3 regions of the Pseudomonas sp. AG1028 genome follow, and region 1 is predicted to be linked to each of the others. Evidence: predicted binding sites of a transcription regulator. Region 1 holds the regulator's gene; each other region holds the start of a gene.
What was found. The regulator sigma-54, encoded in region 1, starts transcription at its own class of promoters, with help from an activator protein. The targets are predictions, from matches to a motif close to ANTGGCATNNANNTTGCTNT.
Positions count from the first base shown of each region.

Region 1 (3,275 bases):
CCTAACGGCGCCGGCAAGACCACCTGCTTCTACATGATCGTCGGCCTGGTTCAGGCAGATCAGGGCCGCGTACTGATCGACGATCTGGACGTCAGCCATCAGCCGATGCACGGCCGCGCGCGCGCAGGGATCGGCTACCTGCCCCAGGAAGCCTCGATCTTTCGCAAACTCAGCGTCGCCGACAACATCATGGCGATCCTGGAAACCCGCAAGGACCTGAACCGCGAGCAGCGGTTGCAGGAGCTCGAAGGCCTGCTGCAGGAATTCCACATCACCCACATTCGCGACAACCTGGGCATGAGCCTCTCCGGCGGTGAACGTCGCCGGGTGGAAATCGCTCGCGCCCTGGCCACCTCGCCAAAATTCATCCTGCTGGACGAACCCTTCGCTGGCGTAGATCCGATTTCCGTCGGTGACATCAAGCAGATCATTCACCACCTCAAGGCCAAAGGCATTGGCGTGCTGATCACCGATCACAACGTGCGCGAAACCCTGGACATTTGCGAAACCGCCTACATCGTCAATGATGGTCAACTGATCGCCGAAGGCGATTCAGAGGCGATTCTCGCCAACCAGGTAGTCAAGGAAGTCTATCTGGGCCACGAATTCCGCCTCTAGCGGACAGCTCCTCATGATCCTTTGCAAAGGCCCGTTACCCTGGCGGCAACGAAATGGTAACAGGGCTAGGCAAAGCGCTCGGACTCAGGCATATAATTTGCTTCCTAGTGGCGCTTCGTCGCCCTGTCGTGGATTACGTACAGACGCCGGATAAGGTCTGCAATGAAACCATCGCTAGTCCTGAAAATGGGCCAGCAGCTGACGATGACACCGCAGCTGCAACAAGCCATTCGCCTGCTCCAACTGTCGACCCTGGACCTGCAACAGGAAATCCAGGAGGCGCTGGAATCCAACCCGATGCTGGAGCGTCAGGAAGAAGGCGAAGACTTCGACAATTCCGACCCGATGGCCGATGGCGCCGAAAGCGCCACCGCGACTGCTGCTCAGGAAGAAACCTTTCAGGAGCCGAGCTTCCAGGAAGCCCCACAAACCGTCGACAACCTGGAAGACGGCGAATGGGGCGAGCGCATTCCCAACGAGCTGCCGGTCGACACGGCGTGGGAAGACATCTATCAGACCAGCGCCAGCAGTCTGCCCAGCAACGACGATGATGAATGGGACTTCACTACCCGTACGTCCTCAGGTGAGAGCCTGCAGAGCCACATGCTCTGGCAACTCAACCTCGCGCCCATGTCCGACAAGGACCGCCTGATCGCCGTCACGATCATCGACTGCATCAACGACCAAGGCTACCTGGAAGAAACTCTCGAGGAAATCGTCGACTCCTTCGATCCGGAGCTGGACGTCGAGCTGGATGAAGTCGAAGCCGTGCTGCGCCGCATCCAGCAGTTCGAGCCCTCGGGAATCGGTGCGCGGGATCTGCGCGAATGCCTGCTCCTGCAACTGCGCCAGCTGCCTGCCTCCACGCCCTGGCTCAAGGAAGCACAGCGCCTGACCAGTGATTACCTGGATCTGCTCGGCAACCGTGACTACAGCCAGCTGATGCGCCGCATGAAGCTCAAGGAAGATGAGCTGCGCCCGGTCATTGAGCTGATCCAAAGCCTCAACCCCCGCCCAGGCTCGCAGATCGAATCCAGCGAGCCGGAATACGTGGTGCCGGACGTGATCGTGCGCAAGCACAACGACCGCTGGCTGGTCGAGCTCAATCAGGAAGCCATGCCACGCCTGCGCGTCAACGCCCAGTACGCCGGCTTCGTGAAGCGCGCCGACTCCAGTGCCGACAACACCTTCATGCGCAATCAGTTGCAGGAAGCACGTTGGTTCATCAAGAGTCTGCAGAGCCGCAACGAAACCCTAATGAAGGTCGCCACGCAGATCGTCGAACACCAGCGCGGTTTCCTCGACTACGGCGACGAAGCAATGAAGCCTCTCGTGCTGCACGACATCGCCGAGGCGGTGGGCATGCACGAGTCGACCATCTCCCGCGTCACCACCCAGAAATACATGCATACCCCGCGTGGCATTTACGAGCTGAAATACTTCTTCTCCAGCCACGTCAGCACCTCCGAAGGCGGCGAATGTTCGTCGACCGCGATCCGCGCGATCATCAAAAAACTGGTCGCAGCGGAAAATGCGAAAAAGCCATTGAGCGACAGCAAGATCGCTGGTTTACTGGAAGCACAGGGCATTCAAGTGGCGCGCCGCACAGTCGCCAAGTACCGTGAATCGCTCGGTATAGCGCCTTCGAGCGAACGCAAGCGACTGATGTAAGGGAGCCCTTGTAGCGAAAGCGACGCCCCAGTGTTCCTGCGGTGGGTTCGATACCCGCCACTCACACACGGCAACAAGGAGAAGCGGTATGCAAGTCAACATCAGTGGACACCAGCTGGATGTGACAGACGCACTACGCAGCTACATCGAAGAGAAGCTCGAGCGCCTCGAGCGGCACTTCGACAAGATCACCAATGTGCAGGTCATCCTGGAGGTCGAGAAACTCAAGCAGAAAGTCGAAGCCACCTTGCACATCGCAGGAGGCGAAGTGGTGGCCAATGCCGAGCACGACGACATGTACGCAGCCATCGATCTACTCACCGACAAACTCGATCGCCAACTTATCAAGCACAAGGAAAAACAGCTCGATCGCCAGCAGGGCGCAATGGCCCGCTGAGTTCGTCCTTCTCCTATGATCCGACTTGAAACCATCCTGACCCCCGGCCGTTCCCTGGTGAACGTGCCGGGCGGCAGCAAGAAGCGTGTCCTCGAACAGATAGCCAGCGTAATCGCGCGTGACCTGCCCGATCTCGACGGCCAGATCATCTATGAAAGCCTGATTGCCCGCGAGAAGCTTGGCTCCACCGGCTTCGGCAATGGCATCGCCATTCCCCACTGCCGCCTGCCCGGTTGCAGTACGCCGATTAGCGCGCTGCTCAAGCTGAGCACTGCCGTCGACTTCGATGCCATCGACGGCGCCCCTGTCGACCTGCTCTTCGTGCTGCTGGTACCCGAAGCGGCCACCGACGAGCACCTCGAGCTGCTGCGCCAGATCGCCAGCATGTTCGACCGCGAGGATGTCCGCGAACGGCTTCGCCAGGCTCAAGACAGCGAATCCCTATACCAGACCGTCGTCGACGTCCAGAACGGCCAATAGCCTGCGAGGGTGAGCCATGCGCCTGATCATCGTCAGTGGTCGCTCCGGTTCGGGCAAGAGCACGGCGCTCGACGTGCTCGAAGACAACGGTTTCTATTGCATCGACAAC
Region 1 covers NZ_VIVP01000001.1:200,747-204,021, reverse strand. Annotated here, with positions in the region: gene lptB (LPS export ABC transporter ATP-binding protein) at 1-618, shown strand, start outside; gene FB481_RS00860 (RNA polymerase factor sigma-54) at 781-2,289, shown strand; gene hpf (ribosome hibernation-promoting factor, HPF/YfiA family) at 2,378-2,686, shown strand; gene ptsN (PTS IIA-like nitrogen regulatory protein PtsN) at 2,702-3,166, shown strand; gene rapZ (RNase adapter RapZ) at 3,183-3,275, shown strand, end outside.

Region 2 (3,275 bases), 340 kb from region 1:
TTTGCCTTGAGGAATCTGCTCGGCGGGCACGCCCAGCTCGGCCGCCGCCTGACGCCAGATGTCCTCGCGGTTGACCTGGTCTATCAGCGCCTGGCTGTCGAAATCCTTCGGCAGGTAGCCCCAACGCTTGTTTTCGGTGAGGAACCACAGGTCGTGGCTCTGGAACGGATAGGAGGCGAACTCGCTCCAGAAGCGCATCAGATGCGGGCTGTTTTCCACCACGCGGCCGTTGCCGTAATCGAAGTTGCCCTGCAGGCGCGCCAGCAGGTCCTTGGCAGGCGCGCCGATCCAGCGACGCTTGGCGCAGATTTCCGCGACTTGTTCCTTGTTCGCCGCCGCTTCGCAGAACATCTGCGCCTCCATCACCGCCTTGAGCAGGGCGCGGGTCGCGTTGGGGTTGGCGTTCACGTAGTCGGCGCGCAGCGACAGGGCCTTTTCCGGGTGGTTGGCCCACAGCTCGCCGGTGGTCACCGCGCTGTAGCCGATGTTCTGATTGATCAACTGGGCGTTCCATGGCTCGCCGACGCAGAAGGCGTCCATGCTGCCGACCTTCATGTTGGCGACCATCTGCGGTGGCGGGATGACCACGGTCGGCAAATCCTTGTTCGGCTCGATGCCGCCGGCGGCCAGCCAATAGCGCAGCCACAGGTCGTGGGTGCCGCCGGGGAAGGTCATCGCCGCGGCGATCTTCTGGCCCTTGGCCTGCTTGGCGGCGATCGCCTGTTTGAAGGCGCTGCCGTCGGTACCGAGTTTGAGGTCCTGGTATTCCTTGCTGATCGAGATGCCCTGTCCGTTGAGGTTCAGGCGCGCCAGCAGGACCATCGGCAGCGGCGTATTGTTGGTGGTGATCTTGCCGGCGGCCATCAGGTAAGGCATTGGCGTGAGGATGTGAGCGCCATCGATGCCGCCACTGCCGGCACCGAGTACCAGGTTGTCGCGGGTGGTGCCCCAGGAAGATTGCTTGAGCAGCTCGACGTCGGTCATGCCGTGCTTGGCGAGCAGCCCGAGCTCCTCGGCGACGAACAGCGGTGCGGCATCGGTGAGCGCGATGAAGCCGAGCTTGGCCTTGGTGGTTTCCAGGCCATCGGTTCCCGCCGCCCAGACCGCGCTGCTCAGGCCCGCCGGCAGCATGCTCATCAAGGCGCCGCCGCCGAGCAGCCCCATGGACTGCTTGAGGAAGGTGCGGCGTGGCAGGCCGGTTTTTTCGTCGGCGGCGCGTGGCGTGTCGTCCATCTCGTTCTCCCCAAAAAGCACGCATAAAAAAACGGCGTCACACTTATGGCAGCGCTGGGCTGCATCGAGTGTGGACGCCGTTGTCCAGGAATTCGGATTGTGGAGGGGCAGAGCCTGCCCTCTCGCTTGGGATATAGCAGGTTGCATGCCAGCAGCGCCGGCGCCACGCCTTGCCGGCTTGCAATCGGCTCGCAGAGGTGGCGTTCGCGGAGTTAACTGGTTGAGTGGGAAGGCTTTTCAGTCGGTGCTGAGGCGCTTTGGCGAGCTGGCGTTTGAGGGGGCTGACTTGCGGTGCCGCACAGCTGCGGGGCGTCGGTCACCTGCGGTGCGCGGCACAGGTGCATGGGAGGGTGACCCTTAGCCTGCGGTTGAGCGAAGCGATACCCAGGATGGATTCCGAATTGGCGCTGGCTTTGTGGCGCAAACCCCTTCCCGGGCATCGCTACGCTCAGCGCCGGGCTACCAGGGCGCAGCGTATGCCCCACGGGCTACGGTTAAACGGGGCGTTACGCGGAGCCTGTTCAGATGCGCTTGCCCTTGTCGCTACGCGGCTTTTCCTGGGCCTTGCGCGCCGCAAAACTGAGCAAGCTCTGGGCGACGTCGACCAGGCGCATGCTGCGCTCCATGGCCGATTGACGCAGGCGGGCGTAGGCTGCGTCTTCGCTCAAGCCGTAGTCGGTCATCAGCAGCTTCTTGGCGCGCTCGATCAGCTTGCGTTCGTTGAGGGTTTCGCGAGTTTCCTGCAGTTCGTCGCTGACCTGCTGCAGGCGCTGATTCTGCTCGTGCAACAGATCCAGTACCGAGCGGGCCAGGTGATTGCCCACCGCGTCCTGGGGCGCGGTGTCGAGGGTGCTGCTGTGCACGCTGAACAGCAGCGCCTGGTCGCTGCCGGCATCCATCTGCGCCACGCGGCCGAGCAGGGCGCGATGGTTGTCCAGGTCGGCATGGGCTTCGGCGATGCTGCGGCGGCAGCGTTCGAGCAGGCACTGGGTCAGGTGGCTTTCCACCTGTTTCATGGCGTCGATGCGCCTGGTGTTGAGGTCGAACCACAGCTCGCACAAACCCGGATCCACCTGGGCGATGGCCGAGGTGCGCTTGGCGACCCCGCGCAGGCTGATCACCTGGGCAACCGTGTCGGTGTCGAGAATCTGCTGCCACAGGGCATTGGCCTCGGCGTCGGCGAATTCGCCGAAGATGTCGAAGCAGCGCTCCTGGCCTTCCTGCAGGTGCAGCAGGCGGGCCTGCAATTCATCGTCGAAATGCCCACGGGAAAACCCTTCGACGCCGGCTGCGCGTTCCTGGCCGGCGAGTTCCTTGCCCTGCATGAAGTTGAACAGCGCCACCAGCACGCGGGTGATGCCGGGGTCGGCAGCGGTGTCGGCCGCCTCGAAAACCACCGCCAGCAGCCCACCGATCAGGCGGGTGAAGGCCTGGGTCGCCTGCCTTGGGGACAACTGCCGCTCGCGGATGCGCCGACGCAGCCCGGGCAACTCTTCGAGGCCATGGAGCACGTAGGCGATGCGGTTGAACAGTCGGGCGCGGTCGGCGGCATTGGCCTGGGCGGTGTCCATGGATAGAAAACAATCGTGCACCTCGCGCTCTACGGCGGCAGAGCCTGCACTGTGCGCATCAAGTTGGTGCAGGTAGTGATCCGTCCGGTTGCCCAAGTAGACGTTCGAGTAGCCGCGCTCCTTCTGCAACTGGTGCACCAGTTGGCTGATCCGGGTGACCAGCTCGCAGGTGACGGACAGGCTCTCCAGGCCGTGCAGCTCGCAGCGGCGGGCGGCCAGCATGAAACGCAGGGTGGGGGGCATCTTGTGATCAGGCATGGGAACGTCTTGTTGGTCGCAGTGTTGAACCACAACGGTGCAAATAACAGTCCAGTTCTGGCGCGGTGCAGCCAGGCGGGCAGGCAGCGATGCACTACAACGGGCCCCAGGGCGCCCCGAGGATGCAGCCGTGCTTATCGCTGTATTGATTTCAGGCGCTGTGCACCTGCAATTGTTCGGCGGCCAGGATGGTGGCGGCGCCGACTACGTCGC
Region 2 covers NZ_VIVP01000001.1:543,464-546,738, forward strand. Annotated here, with positions in the region: gene FB481_RS02485 (CmpA/NrtA family ABC transporter substrate-binding protein) at 1-1,233, opposite strand, end outside; gene FB481_RS02490 (nitrate regulatory protein) at 1,755-3,062, opposite strand; gene cobA (uroporphyrinogen-III C-methyltransferase) at 3,214-3,275, opposite strand, start outside.
Region 2: the regulator sigma-54 is predicted to act here: its motif matches at 1,367-1,386, upstream of FB481_RS02485 (CmpA/NrtA family ABC transporter substrate-binding protein).

Region 3 (3,275 bases), on a different contig from region 1:
TTTGCATGGACATCACGTCGGTTGCGCCTGCCACGGCCGCACGGGTCAGGCCGCCTGGCATCACCCGGTAGCCGTCGCCACTGGCCACGGCGAACACGCGCATGCCGATGACACGTGGCTGCACACCGGCCTCACCGAACCACACCGGTGCCCGGGACAGCTGCACGGAAGCCTGGGCAACGTAGGCCTCCGGTTGCTGGCGCAGGTGCTCGGCATCGGGATTGCGGCCCTGCGCCAAGCGCTGGGCTGCTGAACAGGGCCGGATCAACCAATTCGGCAAGTCTTCCAGCACCTTGGCCAGCACCGGCGGCTCGCCGCACCAGGCACTGTCGATACCAGGCAACAGCAGCGGCTCGCCGAGCAAACGCTCGCTGACCGCCGGCAGAAAGCCGCTCAACCCGGGCGACTCCAGCAGGCCGGAGCCCAGGGCATTGGCCACCAGCACGCGCCCCTGGCGTACCACTTCCAGCAGCCCGGGCACGCCGAGCGCCGAATCGCTGCGCAGCTCCAGGGGATCGCAGAAATCATCATCCAGCCGGCGCAACACCGCATGCACGCGTTGCAAGCCGGCAAGGGTCTTGAGGTAGAGCGTGGCGTCGCGCACGGTCAGGTCGCTGCCTTCCACCAGTGGGTAGCCGAGCTGGCGCGCCAGGTACAGGTGCTCGAAGTAGCTTTCGTTGAAACGCCCGGCGGTCAGCACCACCACCAGCGGCGTGTCGTTACCGGCCGGCGCCTGGCTGGTCAGAGTATCCTGCAGAGTGCGGAAGAAACCGGCCAGGTGCTGCACGCCAAGATCGCGGTACAGCTCGGGAAAGGCCCGCGAAATGATCTGCCGGTTCTCCAAGGCGAAGCCGGCACCGGCCGGCGCCTGGGTGCGATCGGCGACCACCTGCCAGCGACCGTCTGCCGAACGGGCCAGGTCCACCGCATACAGATGCAGAAAAGTGCTGCCGGGCGGCTGCACGCCCTGGCACGGCCACAGAAAACTCTCGTGCCCGAACACCAGTTCCGGCGGCAGCAGCCCTTCAGCCAGCAAATGCTGGGGGCCGTAGAGATCAGCCAGCACCTTGTTGAGTAGGCCCGCGCGCTGTGCCACGCCGGCGGCGATGGTCTGCCATTCGGCCGCCGGTATCAGGTTTGGCAACAGGTCCAGTTCCCAGGGGCGGTCGGCGCCATCGGGATCGGCATAAACGTTGTAGGTAACACCGTTGGCCTGGATCTGCCGGGTCACCATTGCCTGGCGCTGCTGCAACTGCGCGGGCGTGTTGCGGCGCAGCTGGCTCAGCACCGGCCGCCAGTGCGGGCGCACCTGCCCCTGGCGGTCGAGCAGTTCGTCGTAGGCCGCCCCGTCAGGCAGGTATCCGGCAAGCAGATCAGGCATGAAGATTCCAATGCAGTGCGTAGATGGCGCGGCAACGCCACGCGCGGTAAAAGCGTAGCCGCTATGGGCATTGATCAGCCAGCAAGATATGCGCCAGCGCTGCGCCACGCGCCAGCCGAACGATGCCCCTTCGCCAGCGCCCCGCGCTTCCGTTACCATCGCCACACTCAGTAGCGAGACGCGGCATGTATATCTATCGATTGGTTCTGATTCTGGTAGTCGGCATCTACCTGTTCTCGCCTGCCATCATGGACTGGTGGATCGACCCCAACGGTGCCTGGTACCGCCCCTACATGCTGTGGCTGATCCTCATCGTGGTGACCTTCGTCCTGCAGAGCCAGCGCGATGCTGACGAGCTCTGAGCCCATGCGCCAACCCGCCGCCTCCCCTGACGCGCCAAGCCGAGAATGCCGATGAGCTTTAGCCTCAGCGGGCTGATGCTGATCAGCGCCGCCTACCTGCTGGTCCTCTTCGCGGTCGCCTGGTGCGCCGACCGTGGGCTGATCCCACGTCGTTTCATCCGTCACCCGCTGACCTACACCCTGTCGCTGGGCGTGTACGCCAGCGCCTGGGCCTTCTATGGCAGCGTCGGTCTGGCCTATCAGTACGGTTATGGCTTTCTGGCCAGCTACCTGGGCGTGACCGGCGCCTTTCTGCTCGCCCCGGTCCTGCTCTACCCGATCCTGCGCATTACCCGCACCTATCAGCTGTCGTCGCTGGCCGACCTGTTCGCCTTCCGCTTTCGCAGCACCTGGGCCGGTGCGCTGAGCACCCTGTGCATGCTGGTCGCCGTGCTGCCGCTGCTGGCCCTGCAAATCCAGGCGGTGACCGACGCCATCGGCATCCTCACGCGTGAGACGGTGCAGCCACAGATCGCCCTGGCGTTCTGCGGGCTGTTCATCCTGGTGACCATTCTGTTCGGCGCGCGCCATCTGGCCACTCGGGAGAAGCACGAAGGCCTAGTGTTCGCCATCGCCTTCGAGTCGGTGGTCAAGCTGGTGGCTATGGGCGCCATCGGCCTGTACGCGCTGTATGCCGTGTTCGACGGCCCGCGCGATCTGGAGCAATGGCTGGTGCTCAACCAGACCGCGCTCTCCAGCCTGCATACGCCGCTGCAGGAAGGCCCGTGGCGCACCCTGCTGCTGGTGTTCTTCGCTTCGGCCATCGTCATGCCGCACATGTACCACATGACCTTTACCGAGAACCTCAACCCGCGCGCGCTGGTCAGCGCCAGCTGGGGCCTGCCACTGTTCCTGCTGCTGATGAGCCTGGCCGTGCCGCTGGTGCTGTGGGCCGGACTGCGCCTGGGCTCGACCACCAGCCCGGAGTATTTCACCCTGGGCCTGGGCTTGGCAGTGGAGAGCCCGGCGCTGGTGCTGATCGCCTACATCGGCGGTCTGTCGGCCTCCAGCGGGCTGATCATCGTCACCACCCTGGCGCTGTCCGGCATGCTGCTCAACCACGTGGTGCTGCCGCTCTACCAGCCGCCGGCCGAAGGCAACATCTACCGTTGGCTGAAGTGGACGCGCCGCGCGCTGATCGTCGCCATCATCCTGGCCAGCTACGCCTTCTACACCCTGCTCGACGCCCAGCAGGACATGGCCAACCTGGGCATAGTCTCCTTCGTCGCCACCCTGCAGTTCCTGCCCGGCGTGCTCTCGGTGCTGTACTGGCCGACCGCCAACCGCCGCGGTTTTATCGCCGGCTTGCTGGCTGGCATCGCGGTGTGGTCGGTGAGCATGCTGCTGCCGCTGATCGGCACCCTGCCCGGCCTGTACGTGCCGGTGCTGGATCTGGTCTACGTGCTCGACGACAGCAGCTGGCACATGGCAGCCATCGCCTCGCTGGCCATCAACGTGCTGGTGTTCACTCTGGTTTCGGTGTTCACCGACTC
Region 3 covers NZ_VIVP01000007.1:240,420-243,694, forward strand. Annotated here, with positions in the region: gene FB481_RS13745 (circularly permuted type 2 ATP-grasp protein) at 1-1,381, opposite strand, end outside; gene FB481_RS13750 (hypothetical protein) at 1,567-1,743, shown strand; gene FB481_RS13755 (sensor histidine kinase) at 1,789-3,275, shown strand, end outside.
Region 3: the regulator sigma-54 is predicted to act here: its motif matches at 1,460-1,479, upstream of FB481_RS13745 (circularly permuted type 2 ATP-grasp protein).